3 regions of the Halomonas sp. N3-2A genome follow, and region 1 is predicted to be linked to each of the others. Evidence: predicted binding sites of a transcription regulator. Region 1 holds the regulator's gene; each other region holds the start of a gene.
What was found. Region 1 encodes FNR, which switches genes on or off when oxygen is low (the NO sensors DNR and NnrR bind a similar motif). Its sites were predicted from a motif close to TTGATNTANATCAA; they were not measured.
Positions count from the first base shown of each region.

Region 2: a site for FNR is predicted at 2,663-2,676, ahead of cyoA (ubiquinol oxidase subunit II). Genes of this name have one in related genera too.
Region 3: a site for FNR is predicted at 3,031-3,044, ahead of dsrO (sulfate reduction electron transfer complex DsrMKJOP subunit DsrO). Genes of this name have one in related genera too.

Region 1 is NZ_CP022286.1:3,240,427-3,246,273, forward strand. It holds gene CEK60_RS15135 (heavy metal translocating P-type ATPase) at 1-531, shown strand, start outside; gene ccoS (cbb3-type cytochrome oxidase assembly protein CcoS) at 528-749, shown strand; gene CEK60_RS15145 (sulfite exporter TauE/SafE family protein) at 746-1,441, shown strand; gene hemN (oxygen-independent coproporphyrinogen III oxidase) at 1,570-2,997, shown strand; gene fnr (fumarate/nitrate reduction transcriptional regulator Fnr) at 3,056-3,808, shown strand; gene ttcA (tRNA 2-thiocytidine(32) synthetase TtcA) at 3,795-4,760, opposite strand; gene CEK60_RS15165 (DNA polymerase III subunit epsilon) at 4,827-5,477, opposite strand; gene CEK60_RS15170 (putative nucleotidyltransferase substrate binding domain-containing protein) at 5,483-5,847, opposite strand, start outside.
Region 2 is NZ_CP022286.1:2,090,093-2,095,939, forward strand. It holds gene cyoB (cytochrome o ubiquinol oxidase subunit I) at 1-1,392, opposite strand, end outside; gene cyoA (ubiquinol oxidase subunit II) at 1,395-2,447, opposite strand; gene CEK60_RS09900 (DeoR/GlpR family DNA-binding transcription regulator) at 2,721-3,488, opposite strand; gene CEK60_RS09905 (outer membrane protein OmpK) at 3,749-4,591, shown strand; gene CEK60_RS09910 (NupC/NupG family nucleoside CNT transporter) at 4,625-5,847, shown strand, end outside.
Region 3 is NZ_CP022286.1:2,823,216-2,829,062, reverse strand. It holds gene CEK60_RS13240 (molybdopterin dinucleotide binding domain-containing protein) at 1-987, opposite strand, end outside; gene nrfD (NrfD/PsrC family molybdoenzyme membrane anchor subunit) at 980-2,167, opposite strand; gene dsrO (sulfate reduction electron transfer complex DsrMKJOP subunit DsrO) at 2,151-2,927, opposite strand; gene CEK60_RS13225 (XRE family transcriptional regulator) at 3,184-3,456, opposite strand; gene purE (5-(carboxyamino)imidazole ribonucleotide mutase) at 3,675-4,187, shown strand; gene CEK60_RS13215 (5-(carboxyamino)imidazole ribonucleotide synthase) at 4,200-5,375, shown strand; gene CEK60_RS13210 (TraX family protein) at 5,429-5,847, opposite strand, start outside.

The DNA.
Region 1 (5,847 bases):
GCCCGTGGATTGGAAGTAGAGCTACTTTCTGGTGACACGCAAGAAGCGGTAGAAAGCTTGGCAGAACAGCTCAATATTACCACGTGGCACGCTGGCAAATCGCCTGAGGGCAAGCTGGCGCGATTGCGTGAGTTACAAGCCAGCGGTGAGCGTGTCGTAATGATCGGTGACGGTATCAATGATGTGCCGGTATTAGCTGGCGCTGACGTTGCCATTGCTATGAATGGCGCCACAGACCTTGCCCGTACCCGCGCCGACGCGATATTGCTCAGTCCACGCCTAATGCGTATTTTTGAGGCGATTGATATTTCCTGCGCCACACGCCGCATTATGCGCCAAAATATGATGTGGTCAGTTTGCTACAATTTTTCAGCACTGCCTTTAGCAGCAATGGGGTTAATTCCCCCCTGGCTCGCTGCGATTGGCATGTCGCTAAGCTCCCTGATTGTGGTAGGTAACGCGCTGCGTCTCACTCGCTGGCGTACCCCGCTTGCCCCTCAGATTGCCCTATCAACACCGGTGACGGCATGACGATTTTATACTTACTGATACCCCTTTCACTCACTCTTCTGGGCCTCGCAGTGTGGGCGTTTTTCTGGGCCGTGAAACACGACCAATTTGACGATTTGGAAGGCCCAGCCCACCGTATTCTATTCGACGATGATGAGAATGACCTGACTCCCGAGCAGCGTGCCGCGCGTAAAAAAAGCGGCTCTTCTTCTCAACATAACCAAGAGCCACCCGCATGAACCCGACGGGACTTGATTTACCGCCCCTGCTGGCCGCGTTTGTCTTTGGCTTAATGGGCGGCGCCCACTGTATCGGCATGTGTGGTGGCATTATGAGCGCGCTGACCTTTGCCGTACCGCCTAGCATGCGACACCCTGCCCGCATGGGTGGACTGCTGATTAGCTATAACGTGGGACGTATTCTCAGCTATATGGTGGCAGGTGCTATTGTTGCTGCACTTGGCACACTTATCTCACTTTCACCGTCTGCACGTATTGCGCTGCAGGCTTTCGCCGCATTGATGCTCATCTTAATGGCGCTTTATATCGCCAACTGGTGGAAAGGGCTGCTGAAAGTAGAAACGGTGGGAAAGCACCTTTGGCGTTATATAGAGCCAGTGGGAAGACGCCTGATGCCTGTCGTGCATCTTCCTCAAGCCTTCGCTCTAGGGACGCTGTGGGGCTGGCTGCCCTGTGGTCTGGTTTACTCCATGCTAGCCTGGAGCTTAGCGATTGCAGACCCACTCGATGGCGCGCTTCTAATGGGTGCTTTTGGCCTGGGTACACTCCCTGCCCTGCTGGCAACAGGACTTGCAGCACAGCAGTTAAGCCATTTAATTCGCCACCCTGCCACTCGCAGCGTCGCCGCACTGTCGATTATCAGTTTCGCCCTTTGGCAACTATGGACGCTTATCTCCCTAACAGCGCATTAGTCAGACCCTCCGATAGCTTGATATAGCTCAACGCATTCCAAGTGACACCAACGTAGCATGCCGAGAGAACACTGAGCGACGGCGCTCAGTCACTCCTTTTGTTTACTTCTCACTTCGGAGCGCTCGCCATGCCTGTTCATGCCACTGCTGCCTTCTCACCTACCAACAAGGAAGTGTCTGGGGCTAATGCCTGGGATGAAGCGCTACTGCGTCGCTATGACAAAAGTGGCCCACGTTACACATCCTACCCAACAGCTCTCGCGTTTCATGATCAGTTCAGCGCCGATGACTTTACTCAGGCGCTAGCGCGCAGTAACGAGAGCCACCGTCCGCTATCCCTGTATGTGCATGTGCCCTTTTGTCGAAAAATTTGCTTCTACTGTGCTTGCAATAAAATCGCAACGAAGAATACCGCCCTTGCAGAACCTTACCTTTCTCGGCTAGATCGGGAAATGGTGCTCACTGCCCGCCATTTAGACACTTCACGCCCGGTGCAACAGTTACACTGGGGCGGTGGTACGCCCACATTTCTAACCTTGGCACAGATGGGGGACCTGATTGACCGCCTAGATGCCCGTTTTGGTTTATCTAGCTCAGCCGATCGCGATTACGCTATTGAAATAGATCCTCGTGAAGCAGACGTATTTACGTTACGCCACCTACAGTCGCTCGGCTTTAATCGGCTAAGCCTTGGCGTACAGGATTTAAACCTGCAGGTACAAAAAGCTATCAACCGCGTACAACCCCGGGTGCTCACCGAAACGTTGATGGAAGAAGCACACCGTCTTGGCTTTCGCTCACTCAATCTTGATTTGATTTATGGGCTACCATTTCAAACCGAAAAAAGCTTTGCCGAGACGCTAAGTCAAGTCATCGAACTCAACCCGGCACGGCTGTCCGTCTTTAATTATGCGCACATGCCCACCCGCTTTGCGCCACAGCGACGCATTAACGAAACCGACCTCCCCAGCGCTGATGAAAAGCTGGCTATTCTGCATACCACCATAGAAATGCTGACTAACGCAGGCTATGTGCATATTGGCATGGATCACTTTGCACGACCTGACGATAGTCTAGCGATTGCACAGCGCAACGGCACACTACAACGCAATTTTCAGGGCTACTCTAGCCATGCACAGTGCGATTTAGTTGGCTTAGGCGTATCCGCTATATCACGGGTTGACGACGTTTACGCACAAAACCCGACCCAGCTTGGCCAATATGAAGCAGCCTTAGATCAAGGTAAGCTGGCAACCGTCAAAGGATTAAGGTTAAATAAGGACGACCTAATACGAAGAGACGTGATTGAACGGCTAATGTGCGACATGCACATTGATCTAGCGGCAGTTGGAAAGCGTTGGCACATCGATGCTAGTGATTATTTTTCCACCGCAATTGAGCAATTGAAGACAGCTGAGCAAGACGGCTTAATCACTCGCCATCGGCAAGTGATTAGCGCCACTCCCACTGGGCGGCTGCTGATTCGCCATTTGGCGATGGCCTTTGATGCTCGCCTAGCTGACCAGCCTACTAAACGCTACTCTAAGATTGTATAAGCTTCTTGAGACGTCTTGCCTCTGGGCCTATGATGGCTAACGAGAAAGGGAGAATGATATGCCACAACCCGCCAGCCAACGACGCTCACTGCTGCAAGAGGCGCGCTGTCAAACCTGTAGCCTAAGCTCGCTGTGTCTGCCGCTTGCCTTAGAGCTTGAGGATATGGGCCAGTTTGATGCCATCATTCGCCGCCGCGCACCGCTCAAAAAAGGCGAGCCCCTGTTTCGCCAGGGCGATCACTTCACCAGTGTGTATGCCGTCCGCTCAGGCAGCCTGAAACAGGTGACCAGCGAAGGGAACGGCAATGATCAGCTAACAAATTTCTACCTTCCCAGCGAACTAGTGGGATTGGACGGAATTGATGAAGAGCACTACCCCGGTAGCGTCATTGCACTGGAAACCACAACAGTATGTGAAATTCCATTTGATCGCTTGGACCTGCTTTCCGAAGAACTGCCCGAACTACGTGGCCAGCTTTATCGGAGCATGAGCAAAGAATTGCGGGATGACCGGCGCATGATGCGCTTGCTATCGCGCAAGACGGCCGATCAGCGACTAGCCAGCTTTTTAGTCACCCTATCAGACCGTTTTCGTCGACGTGGATACTCGCCTTATAGCTTCAGACTCTCCATGTCCCGCGCCGACATCGGCAATTACTTAGGCTTGGCGGTAGAAACGGTCAGCCGTATTCTTAGCCGCTTTCAACAGCAAGAGGTGGTGGCTGTTTCAGGGCGCGAGGTTAATATTTTAGATATGCGGCGCCTCATCACGCTAGCTGAAGAGGAAGAACAGTCGGCTAGTCCACGCTAAGCGCCTGAATACGCCCTTCCATCAACGCCGCTTGTTTGGCTTCAAGGCCAGCAAAGTCAAATAAACCGCGGTCTGCTAGCTGGGAAGGCGCTACATTGGTCACCGCTTTAAACATGCTTTCTAGGCGTCCTGGGTGTTTTTTATCCCACTCAGCCAACATATCTTTGACAACTTGACGCTGGAGATTGGGCTGAGAGCCACATAAGTTGCAGGGGATAATGGGGAATTCCATTAGTCGAGAAAACTCTGCAATATCAGCCTCTTTACAGTAGGCAAGAGGGCGAATAACAATATTCTTGCCATCGTCAGATAACAGCTTGGGAGGCATTGCTTTCAAAGTGCCACCAAAGAACATGTTAAGAAATAACGTTTCTAAAATATCTTCACGATGATGCCCTAGGGCAATTTTCGTTGCCCCAATTTCCTCGGCAAACCCATAGAGCGAGCCACGTCTTAGTCGTGAGCAGAGCGCGCAGGTCGTTTTTCCTTCCGGGGTTTTCTCTTTCACCACTGAGTAGGTGTCACGCTCTAGAATGTGGTATTCAACCCCCACTTTATCTAGGTACTGGGGCAACACATGCTCCGGAAAGCCTGGCTGTTTTTGATCCATATTGACGGCGACCAGAGAGAAATTAACCGGCGCGTTGCGCTGCAGGTTAAGCAGTATCTCCAGCATCGTATAGCTATCTTTGCCGCCAGACAGGCACACCATCACCTTGTCACCCTCACCAATCATTTGATAATCAATGATGGCGTTGCCAACCTCTCGCCGTAAGCGCTTTTGTAGCTTATTAAATTCACGCTTTTGTTTAGCGGCGTGATGCTCGGATGGTGTCTGTGCGCTATTAACAGCAGGGCTGTCAACAGAAACAGTATCAGGCGCTGCGGGGTCAAAATAGTCAGGTTGTAGCATGGTGTAGGCACTGCCGATGGTAGAAGAAGCAGCGGGCATTCTAACAAGACTCACCACGTCCACCCAAGATAAACCCGTGGATTCATCCCGTGAGAGTAGTACCGACTATCCCTGCTGGGCGATCTCGCGCTGCAAACGCAGATATAAAAGCGCGCTTGCGGTTGCATCCCCCAGCACTCCCATCCATTGAAGAGCGGGTATTTGCCAACGAGCGAGCGCTTCGGTTAGGCGGCCGCTCGTCTCACACTGTGGATGTAAGCGACGCAGTTGGCGATAGTGTAGCTTTCCAACATCGACCTGGGCATTGGGCAAACCAAATCCCAACCCGGCTTTAAACAAAAGATTTAGGTGTTCCACCGAGCGCCCTAACTGCCAACCAATTAGCGGCCGATTACCGATGAATTCCGCTAGCGCCCCAAGATGCTCAGCGTTAGGCGCCAGCACCGTATCCGTCGCATACAGCTGATGATGTCGCCGCAGCGCAGGGGCGTTGTTGTTCTGCTCTTCTGCCAGGGTAGCCACCCAGGCTCGGCTGGTCTGCACTCTCCCTGGGCTTAAGACAACAGCAGCGACGCTGACCACCGGCGCTTGGCCTGGGCTAACCTGGCAGGCAAGCGCCACCATTTCTTCCCCCATGTAAGGCTGAAACAGCCATGCGTAGGGGGAGTCTGCCCAGCGTCGACGGTCGCTTTCGCGCTGCATTAATGTACGCAGCGAGCCACTGAGCAGCGACATATGCCGGTCTAACAAGCGCATTCCGCTCACGAATACTCCAAATGATAACGATGGGAGAGCCGCTGCTTAAAATCTTTTACGATATGCAGCGCCTCACGCAACAGGTCACGCTCAAGGGACGAGAGTTCTTGCACCACCACACGGTTACTACGCTGCTGAGTCGACGCTTCCGCTGTCTGTAGCTGCTGTTTTAAACGTAGTTCGGTAAACAGTGCCAGCGCCTCGCCCAGGTCATCCGCAAAACGGCGATCAAGACGACCATCTTCTGCTAAAGCGTCCAGGCGATCTAAGGTGGAAGTAGCATTAATGCGTCGCTCGAGGGCCATTGTGCGCACCCCATGAACAATGGGGAAAATACCGCCTTTTTTAATATCGATCCCATGCTGGGGCT
Region 2 (5,847 bases), 1.2 Mb from region 1:
GAAGCCAATAAACCAACACCAGAATGAACGCTTGCCCCACTTCTCGCTAAGCGTGAAACCGAATGCTTTGGGGAACCAGTACGTTAAGCCCGCCATCATGCCAAACACCACGCCACCAATAATTACGTTGTGGAAGTGGGCAATCACGAACAGGCTGTTATGCAGTACAAAGTTGGCAGCGGGTAGCGCCAGCATCACGCCAGTCATACCGCCTAAGGTGAAAGTAATAATAAAGCCTAAGGTCCATAGCACCGGCGAGGTCAGTTCCAGGCTGCCGCGGAAGATGGTGAACAGCCAGTTGAATACTTTCACCCCGGTAGGAATGGCAATAATCATCGTCATGATGCCGAAGAAGGCGTTGACGTTAGCGCCAGCCCCCATGGTGAAGAAGTGGTGCAACCAGACAATAAACGACAGCAGCGTGATCGCCACTGTGGCCCATACCATGGTGGTGTAACCAAACAAACGTTTACGCGCGAAGGTCGCGATCACTTCAGAGAACACGCCAAAGGCTGGCAGGATCAGGATGTACACTTCCGGATGGCCCCAAGCCCAGATGAGGTTGACGTACATCATCATGTTGCCGCCAAAATCATTGGTGAAGAAGTGCATGCCGAAGTAGCGGTCTAGAGTTAACAGCGCGATCGTCGCGGTAAGAATCGGGAAAGAGGCAATAATCAGGACGTTGGCACAAAGCGATGTCCAGGTAAAAATAGGCATGCGGAACATAGTCATGCCTTTAGTGCGCATTTTCAGGATCGTGACAAAGAAATTAATCCCGGTGAGCGTCGTACCTATGCCGGATATTTGTAACGCCCATATCCAATAATCGACCCCCACACCAGGGCTAAACTCTATCCCCGAAAGCGGCGCGTAAGCGAGCCAACCCGTTTTGGCGAACTCTCCTACTACTAGGGAAATATTAACCAGAATCGCGGACACCGCGAACAGCCAAAAGCTCAGGTTATTCAAGAAAGGAAAAGCAACGTCGCGTGCGCCAATTTGCAGTGGCACCACCAGATTCATCAGGCCGATGACCATGGGCATCGCAACGAAAAAGATCATAATCACGCCATGGGCGGTAAAGATCTGATCATAGTGTTCAGGAGGGAGGTAACCCGCGGCCCCACCAGCAGCCATAGCCAACTGGGTACGCATCATAATGGCATCAGCAAAGCCGCGTAGCAGCATCACCAAGGCAACCACAAAATACATAATACCGAGCTTTTTGTGGTCAACGGAGGTAAACCACTCGTTCCACAGCCAGCCCCACTTTCGGTAATAGGTTAATGCGCCGATAAGCGCAGCACCGCCAATCGCCATCATGGCGGCAACGATCATGATGATCGGTTCGTGATACGGAATCGACTCTAACGTCAGTTTTCCAAACATGCTTAACCCCCCGCTTCAACGCTTGTGGGATGGCCGCTCATCGCGTGATCCTCACTCGCATGCTGATTGGTAACGTGGCCAAACGCGGCCTGATGATGGGTAGCGCTTGCGCTTTCTAGCTCGCCAGACTCGCCGTGGCTATCGTCAACATCACTGACGGCTTCGTGGTTAACATGGTCGCCATGACCGCCGTGCCCACTGCCACCGGTATGAAAGCTGGTCAGAATCGACGTATAGAGCGCCGGAGATACCTCAGAGAAGTACTCGACCGGGTGGTATTCACTCGGTTTGGCTAAATCGCTATAACGGTCGGGATAGGTCAGGGTTTCATTGGAAGCCCGCACGTTTTCAACCCACGCATCAAATTCTTCAGGGGTGGTAACGTGAGCATCGAAGGTCATTCCTGAGAAGCCAGCACCGCTGTAATTTGTGGAACGGCCTGGATAAACGCCGACGTCGTCTGCAATGAGATGAACATCGTTATCCATACCCGCCATGGCATAAATTTGGCTGCCTAAGCGCGGAATAAAGAACGCATTCATCACCGAGCCAGAACTGACTCGAAAACGCACCGGCGTATCCACAGGAAAGGCAAGCTCGTTGACACTGGCAATGCCTTGCTCGGGGTAGATGAACAGCCATTTCCAGTCCAGCGCTACCACTTGGATTTCCATTGCGGCGGTATCGCTTTCGATGGGCTTATGGGGATCTAAGCTATGGGAGGTTTTCCAGGTAAGAAACGCTAAGACAGCGATGATTAAACAAGGCACTGTCCATACCGCGACTTCAATCGCATTAGAGTGCGCCCAGTCGGGTAGGTATTTAGCAACATTGCGATTGCTGCGCCGATAACGCCAACCAAACAGCAGCGTCATCACTATCACCGGAATAACTACAATTAGCATCAGCCCAAATGAGGTCAGTATTAGCGAGCGTTGCTCAACGCCAATCTGCCCTTTGGGATCCAACAATGCAGAACTGCAGCCCGTTAACAACAGGCACAACATGACGAGCACGAATGTGCCTCGCCTGCGCCAGAGGGTATGTCGTTGCATGGTGTGATCTCGTCAGAGAGTTGTCCAAAACAGCGCACTATTTGACCAGCTGAATAGCTAGCTAAATAGCCCGCTAACTAACACCCCATACTTTTCCCAGAACAGTGAGTACGTATGCGTTGCTCCGGGAAAAATATGCGCTACCGAAGGGATTGGTAGCGAGTCATAGTCAATACACGCCACGCGCGCATAAACTAAGACTAAAGTATTTTCTATTGATCTGGATCAATCAGAAAGAGGCGCTTTGCCGCACCCTGTATACTTAAAAATATGTTAAGCGACTGTCACGCTGGGTGATGCATGAGGAAGGCAATCTTGTACTTTCGGTGCATGCTCATCGTCGGTCACGACAATATCGAAATCGGATAACGCGGCAAAATAGGCTGGGCGCACTAAACCAAATTTGCTGGCATCAACAATCAACAGGCGCTGCATAGCCGTCGCTATGGCAGCCTGTTTTGGCGCCACTTCATGAAAATGGAAACAACTAACCCCACGTTCGCAGTCCACTCCTGCGGCAGAGATCAGTGCTTTATTAATGCCTAAACGCTCAATCGCAGCACGCATACCATCACTACCAAACGATTGTGACGAGGCATAAAACAGTCCCCCTAGCAGCACTAACCGCACATTAGGCAGCGCGGCCACTGAGTTAGCCACGTTAAGGGCATACGTCACCACAGTGAGCTCGCGGAAATGGCTTAACTGACTAAGCAAAGGAATCAGTGTTGAACCGCAGTCAATGAATAGCGTATCGCCGTCTTCGATAAAGCTGGCAACTCGCTGACAGAGGCGGTGCTTAATCTGATAATGGCTCGCCTGTTGCTCAGTCAAGTCATACACCGGCGTTACGCCAGGATAGTTTGCCATGACCAAGCGACCGCCCAACAAGCTAATCGCCGAAGGCTGCGTAGTAACGTCCCGACGGATCGTCATTTCAGAAACACCGCACAGCTCAGCAGCATCGCGCAGATGCAATGTCCCCCCGCTGGCAAGCGCTTCTTGCAACATTGCCAAACGCTGAGCGCTTCGGTCATTCATGGCAAACCTCTCCTTTAATCCCAAGTTCAGGCGTTATTTGTTATCAGCGGTTAGTGGGTATCCAAGGCCTATGCTGAGCCAGCCCTCATTATATTTCCACTGTCAGACGCTGCTCTTCGACTATTTGAGAGTCATATCACATATACAAAGCGTTGATGGGGCAATACTTGCAAATCAACGTTAAAAAAATAACACTCAATGTTATAATTTTAACATCAACGCCAGCCCACACGACTCATAACAACCCTGTTGAGGCTTCCATGACTGCTCAAAACCCTTCTCGCTCTTCTTTCGTCACGCTTGGCGCTGGCGTTTTACTGGCTAGCTCTGCGCTGGTAACGCCAGCGTTAGCCAACGACACCCCCGCGTCACCAACGACGCCCCTTTGGTCGTTTGCCAACGTTTCGGTGAACTACTTGGATTGGTCTAACGGTACTGAAGCGCGTACCGCTAGTAACGCAGCAAAAAGCGACTTCACGTTTGTCGAAATCGAAGGCGGCGTAGGTTACAGCTGGGGCGAATTCTACGGTTTCTTCGATTTCGAGAACCCAACCAACGACCAGTTTGACGAATCAAGCGGTGGTAAAGACAACTTTCGTACCGCAGGCAAAATCACTTCGCATATTTATTTAGGCGACAGCCCGCTATCGATCTACGCGCACCTGTACGACTTCCGCGATTATGGTTTCAACGCTCGCGAGCAGGATCAAATTCTCGGCCTCGGCTACCGCACGACGTTCGACAACGGCCTATGGTTTAAACCGTTTATTGGCGCAGCACGTGTACAGAGCGACGGCTACACTGGCATGAACGGCTTTATGGCGGGTTGGGTAGCAGGTTATGACTTCTCAGCGCTCAACCAGAACTTCAGCGTCACCAACTGGCATGAACAAACCTTTGGCCGTGACGACGAGTACCTGGAACAAAACTACGTAGGTGATAAAGCGGGGAGCGTAGGCACCAACGGCGCGCTTAGCTTGTGGTGGCATCCTTCTGAGCTAATTACCACTGGCGTGCAGTATCGCTACTCAGACAATAAGCTGGGTACCCCGAACGCTTACCAAAATGCGATGATTTACTCAGTAAAATTAAACTTACTGTAATCGCTCCACCTCACACGCTCGGAAGGTACCCACATGACTCTCATCATGAGCTTGGTAGGCATGGTTACGCTGGTAACCATCGCACTTATCTTCTCTTACGACCGTAAATCAATTCGGCTGCGCACCGTGCTTGGCGCGTTTGCCATCCAGGCGGGTATTGGTGCATTTGTCCTTTATGTGCCCTTTGGCCAAGCAGTCCTGCAAGCCATTTCGTCCGGCGTTAGCCAAATATTGGTCTACGCCAATGACGGCATCGGCTTTCTGTTTGGCGGCTTAGCCGATGTCGATAACGTCGGCTTTGTTTTTGCCATTAAAGTACTGCCAGTGATTATCTTTTTCTCGTCACTCATTGCAGTGCTTTATTACATAGGCATTATGCAGTGGGTCATTCGGATTTTAGGCGGCGCGCTGCAAAAAGCACTCGGCACTTCTCGCACCGAATCGCTTTCTGCCACGGCAAATATCTTTGTTGGCCAAACCGAAGCGCCGCTGGTGGTACGTCCGTTTATCGCCCGCATGACGCCTTCGCAGCTATTTGCAGTGATGTGCGGTGGCCTGGCATCGGTGGCTGGTTCGGTACTGGCGGGCTACGCCGCCTTGGGCATTCCCATGGAATACTTGGTCGCCGCTTCGTTTATGGCGGCACCGGGTGGCCTCCTGTTCGCCAAACTCATCATGCCTGAAACTCAAGACGCGACCGATAGCGACAGCGTTTCTAAAGTAGAAGAAGAGCTTAAAGAGCAGGAAGACAAACCCGCCAACGTATTGGATGCAGCCGCCGCGGGCGCTACGTCAGGCATGAAACTTGCCGCCAATGTCGGTGCCATGCTGCTCGCGTTTATTGCGCTTATTGCCCTGATTAACGGTATTCTAGGCGGCGTTGGCGGTTGGTTTGGCTTTGAATCACTCAGCCTTGAACTGATTCTTGGCTGGCTGTTTGCGCCGCTTGCCTTCTTGCTTGGCGTCCCTTGGGAAGAAGCTACCCTGGCGGGTTCGTTTATCGGTCAAAAACTGGTGGTGAATGAGTTTGTCGCCTTTATCAACTTGGCTCCCTACATTGATGGGGAACAGGTGGTGGCCGCCACGGGTCAAATGATGACTCCGCACACCATGGCGATTCTTTCCTTTGCGCTATGTGGCTTTGCCAACCTGTCCTCCATTGCCATTTTGCTGGGCGGCTTAGGCAGCATTGCCCCTACACGCCGTAAAGAGATTGCCCGTTTTGGCGTGAAGGCCGTATTGGCCGGTACACTCTC
Region 3 (5,847 bases), 420 kb from region 1:
CACATATTCCAGCGTGCCGGCGGCGCGCGCCTGTGCAAGCAAGCGGCCCTGGCGTTTAAACGGGTTGCCTGCCTGGCTGGGTGCGCAGCCGATATACATGATAAAGCGTGCGTTCTGTATATCTGGCTTTACGTGAGCATTAGTGACGATGTTGTTCATCACTGCTCCAGAGCCCATGCGGAACGCTAGGCCACAGTATGCGCCATGGTGGCCATAGTTGCGGGTCGCGAAAGCGTTCAAGGTGAAGCGTTTAAGCAAATCTGAGCGCCCGTAGTCGGTGGCTTCCATGACCATCAACTGATTAGCTTTGGGGCCGTACTCAGGGTTGTCGGGGTCAATCAGTGTGTCGTGGTCGCGAATGTCGCGTAGGCCGTCTACTTGCCCTTCACCGAACAGGTCGCCCCCTTCGCAAATTTCCTCGATAAGTTGCTCAAACGATATTTTTTGCCACTCGCGACTGCCTCGTTCACCGACCCGTTTAAGGCAGTGATCAATACGGAACGGGTTGGTGATCTGGCTCATCATCGCGTTGCCACGGGCGCACGCGGTGGAGCGGTTAACTTGCCCGTGTTCTTGATAAGCACTCACGCTGCGCAGTGCATCCGCTACCGGTGAGCGCATTGGCAAATGGTCATCGGCAGAAAGTGGATGATAGGGGTTGCCAGCTACTCGCAGCACTTCGCCGCGCGTGTCATCGACTCGCACGCGCACTCCACACTGGGTGGTGCAGCCGTAGCAAATAGTAAAAGCAACCCGTTGATCGGGGGCGAGGGTTAGTTCGCCGGTCGCTAAATCGACACGATATTCAGGCGTTAACGAATTGCCATGAATATTATGCTGCGGTTTTTCACCTGCGCTGCCGGTAACGCCGTTGGCCATTTTGGCCAACGGGTCGGCGTAGCCCACTGCAAAGGTAGCGGCACCACCAGCGGCAGCTGCACCTTTTAGAAAGCGACGGCGTGAGGGATCTTGAGCAGACTTAGCCATGACTAGGCGCTCCTTTGTTAGCAGTGAGTGGGGCGCGAGATGCAGCTTGGTCGTTACCTGGTAGCTGGCTACCTTGTTGGGCCTGTCGCCATGGAATAAATAGCTCGATCAGTAAAATGGCCGCCAGCCACAGCCCGAAAGTGCCGACAATACCTAAGATGCCGGAAGAGCCAGCAGGGATACCGTAGTGATGGAAACCTGCGCTGTTACGAGCCACATGTTGAACATCCATCAGCACTACCCAACGGAACATCCAGCCCATGTGAATAGCCACTAGCCCTAGCAACCATGCCCAGGCAAACAGTGCTAGCTGGCGCTGAGCCGAACGTGTTAACAGAAATACCACGCTGACGAATAGGGCTACGCCGGTAAGGCCACCCCAAAGTGCGGTGTTACGCCAAGAGGGGCTGAAACGGACAGATTCCAGTGCCGCCGCCACTGAGCCAACGTGGGCATTCAAGCCATCTAACAGCCAGCTGAGCGCGATAAGCCCCGCTAGCGCACAGAAGGCTAACAGGACATAAAGCATCTGCCGGGTGGCATCGGGCGCGCAGATTCTGCTCACGCGGTTGAGGACCAGTATTAGCCCAGCGGCGGCAATAAATCCGCTCGCTACCAGCATGGGCGGTAGCCAAATGGTGTTCCATAACGGGCGGGCTTTGACGATAGCTAACTCCGCTCCGGTGTAGAGCATAATGCCGCTTGAGAGTACCAGGGCGGCTAATCCCACCAGAGCCACCAGCGCTTTGGGTGTCACACCACTGCCCATGCTCAGCCACTTGGCGATCAACCCGCTTAGCCCAGTTGCCTGTTGCCGGGCCTGAAGCGCGGGTCGCCAAGCCAGCCAGGCGAAGCCTAAAACGCTGATCAGATACAGCGGCAGTACCACACTGCCAATCGACATCCACGAATGCGTATTGGCGTAAGCGTAGAAATGCCAAAAGCGCAGTGGCTGATGTAGATCTGCCAATAAGGCCACCGGTGCGACTAACGTTGTGCTGACGCAGGCGATCATTGCCAGACGTGCTGTAGGCAACCAGGATTGCTTGCCAAACACCAGTGCGGGTGCCGCCAGCCAAAGGCTGGCGTAGGAGACCGCGATCATAAAAAAGTACTGAACTGCCCAGGGATACCAGGCGATGTCATAGCGTGGGGCGAGTAGTTCAATGGTGGAATTCATAGCCCATCTCCTGGCCGTGGGGGTCAAGCACTTCAAGCGCCACGGGTTCTGCCATGGGGCGTGTAGTGAATCGTTCGTCCATACCTAAATAGAACACTTGGGGAAGGGTGTTTTTTTCTGGCTGAAGCACCATGAGCGCGTCGCGATGCTCGTTGATTAGACGGCTGATTTGGCTGTCTGGGTTGCGCATATCGCCAATAATGCGGGCACCACCCACACAGCTTTCAACGCAGGCAGGCAGTAGCCCTGCTTCTAAACGGTGGGCACAGAAGGTGCATTTGTCGGCAGTTTGAGTGCGCTCGTTAATAAAGCGGGCATCGTAGGGGCAGGCGTTGACGCAGTAAGCACAGCCGACGCAGCGGTCGCTATCTACGACAACGATGCCATCTTGCTGTTGATAGGTCGCCTCAACGGGACAAACCGGCACACAGGGCGGATTTTCGCAATGGTTACATAGCCGCGGCAGCATAAACGTTGCTAGTTCACCACTTTCTTGGTGTTGCACTTCGTACTGAGAGACGGTAGTTCGAAACTGGCCAAGCGGTGCAGCATTCTCGATATGGCACGACACCGTGCAGGCTTGGCAGCCGATGCATTGGCGAAGGTCGATTAGCATACCGTAGCGTTTGCTAGGGTCGCCCTCGCGGCGGGCAGGCTGCTGATTAATGCCAGCTTGAGCAAGACTGGATAGCGGCACTAGCGCAGCGCCCGCGCTTAGTCGGGCCAACTGGCCTAGCAACGACCGACGAACGGCGTCCATAACGCCTCCTTAGCTGATAAAGATGTTGCTGATAGAAACAAGCCGTTGTTTCACAGCGAATGATCTGGATACGCTAAGGTTACGCCTTTGGTATTATAAAAAATTGATACGTGTCAATGGGTTAGCGAGGGTTTCTTAATGCTCCCTTAATCCTGGAGCGCTAATTGGCTGTTTTGAAACAAAAACAGGCCTGCCCAGCGGGCAAGCCTGTTAGCAAACAAAGGGGATGAATGATTACGTTAGGTAGCAACTATTGCTATGGCGTCTCCAGCTCTAACGTGCGACGCAAGACATTGAGTTCATCAATATCTAGGTGCTCTAGCCTTCCGGCGAGCAGGTCGCTGATCTTTTGTACTGGAAGCCCAGCCCGGCGGGCTATTTCGCGGCTTCCCAGATCTGATACGGCGATCAGGCGGGTAATGATACGCATTAGGCGCGTACGTTTTTCTAAATCCCTGACATCGAGGTCAGGGCTGCTTCGCGGAGGATCTAGCGTTTCTGCGTGAGCAGTTGAGTATGCCGTACTCATGGGACTCCATCAGTCTGAAATGACAAACACACAATGCCGCCAAGTCGCGCGCTTTTCAATGCTACTTTGATTAAAATTTCGATCTATTTACAAACGCGCTCTAAGCGACTAGCTCTGGTAGACTATGCGCCTTCTAATTTCCTGGTGAGCCGCTTGCGGCACACGGCACATTAAACGCTTGATTGCTTTAGTAGGCCCTTTGGCCGAGGAGTTTTTGCATGTCGAACAGCGCACCCAAAGTGGGCGTGATCATGGGGTCGAAATCTGATTGGCCCGTCATGGAACACGCGGTGGCGATGTTAGAGCGGCTGGGCGTCCCTTATGAGACCCGCGTCGTCTCCGCTCATCGTACCCCTGACTTGTTGTTTGACTATGCTAAAAGTGCCGCTGAACGTGGCTTGCAAGTAATTGTGGCGGGAGCGGGCGGTGCTGCCCATTTGCCCGGCATGGTGGCTTCCCAAACGGCGTTGCCAGTGCTGGGCGTGCCAGTGGAATCCAAAGCGCTTAAAGGCTTGGATTCATTGCTTTCAATTGCGCAGATGCCCGGTGGCATTGCTGTTGGCACACTGGCGATTGGTAAAGCAGGCGCGACCAATGCAGGCTTGTTGGCAGCACAGATTGTCGGTTTGCAAGACACCAGCGTGCGTGAAGCGGTCGAGGCTTTCCGCGCTGAGCAAACTCAAATGGTGCTGGATAACCCAGACCCTCGCCCCGATGCGGAAGCGAACTAAGGAATCCCGGCCATGAATTCTGGTATCTCGAAAAGTTCTGGTAGCTCGAAAAGCGCTGGCATCGCTAAAAATATTGGTGTGCTCGGTGCAGGCCAGCTTGGTCGTATGCTGGCATTGGCTGGCTACCCGCTAGGTAACCGCTTCACCTTTTTAGACACGACCGGCAACCCGAGTGCGGGCATTGGCGACGTGGTTATCGATCCTAACAACCAGCATTTGGCGGAATTTCTCGATAAGGTCGATGTAGTAACCTACGAGTTTGAGCATCTGCCCGTAGCGCTGGTTGAGCAAATTGAACAGCACAAACCCGTTTACCCAGGAAGCCGGGCGATTGCCGTTTGCCAAAACCGTGTTGAAGAGAAAGCCCTATTTGATCGCTTGGGTATTCCGACACCTGCCTACCGCGTCGTTGAGAGTGCCGAACAGCTTGAAGCGGCAGCCAATGAGCTGGGCTGCCCCGTGGTCGCCAAGTCAGTGACAGAGGGGTATGACGGTAAAGGGCAAGCGGTGCTGAAAGCGCCGGAGCAGGCTGAAGAGGCATGGAAGAGCATTGGTCACCGTCAACTGATCGTTGAAGCGTTTGTTGATTTTGTACGGGAAGTCTCGATGATTGCCGTGCGCGGTCGTGATGGGGATGTGGTGTTTTATCCCATGGCGGAAAATCAACACGTAGATGGCATTTTGCGCTATTCCGTTGCGCCGCTGCCGGATTTAGCTACCAGCGTTCAAGAGACAGCCGACAGCTACATTCGCATGCTGTTGGATGAGTTGGATTATGTGGGCGTGATGGCGCTGGAGCTGTTCCAAACGCGGGATGGCAGCCTACTGGCTAATGAGATGGCTCCACGCGTGCATAATTCTGGCCATTGGACCATGGATGGTGCGGTCACTAGCCAGTTTGAAAACCATCTGCGCGCTGTGCAGGGCCTACCGCTCGGCAGCACCCAGGCTATTGCACCTACTTGCATGGTGAATGTCATTGGCCAGGAAGGTGACAATGCCGCGCTGTTGGCGATAGGCAATACTCATCTGCATCGCTATGACAAGGAAGAGCGGGCAGGGCGCAAGCTGGCACATGTCAATGTCGTCGCTGACACGCATGCCGAACTGCTTGAAAAAGTGCGTGCGTGCCAGGCATTACTACCTGATGCACCGCCGGTGGCGTGGAGTTTCGAACGCTCACTGTAAAGTTGATGGATTATCACTACGAAGCCGCCTGATTAGGGCGGCTTCGTCGTTGATTACCCCGCCAGTTGGCCGCTAAGCAATAGCCACAGCGCAATTAAAGCAAAGTGTCCTGGATACCAAGCAAGCCATAGGCGGCGCGGCATGGCCAGGGCTACGGATGGCACGCGTTGGGCGGCACCTGCTGCCAGCATCAATATCACCACGCAAGTGCCAACGGTAAACGACTTTGCCATGTCTGAAGCGTTCATTTGACCGGCTATCCAAAGCGCGGGAAATGCGGCTAAACCTGCCCACAAGCGCGATTTTAGCGCGTCGCGGGTTTCGTTAAGCGCCTGCATGGCAAACATTAATAGCGGAATCAGTAGCAAACCGTTATGGCCGTACTCCACCCAGAACCCCAGCAAATACCAAACGGTGACGCCTACCGCTGCTCCAAGCATTAGCCAAGCTAATCCTAGCGTCTGCTGTTGAT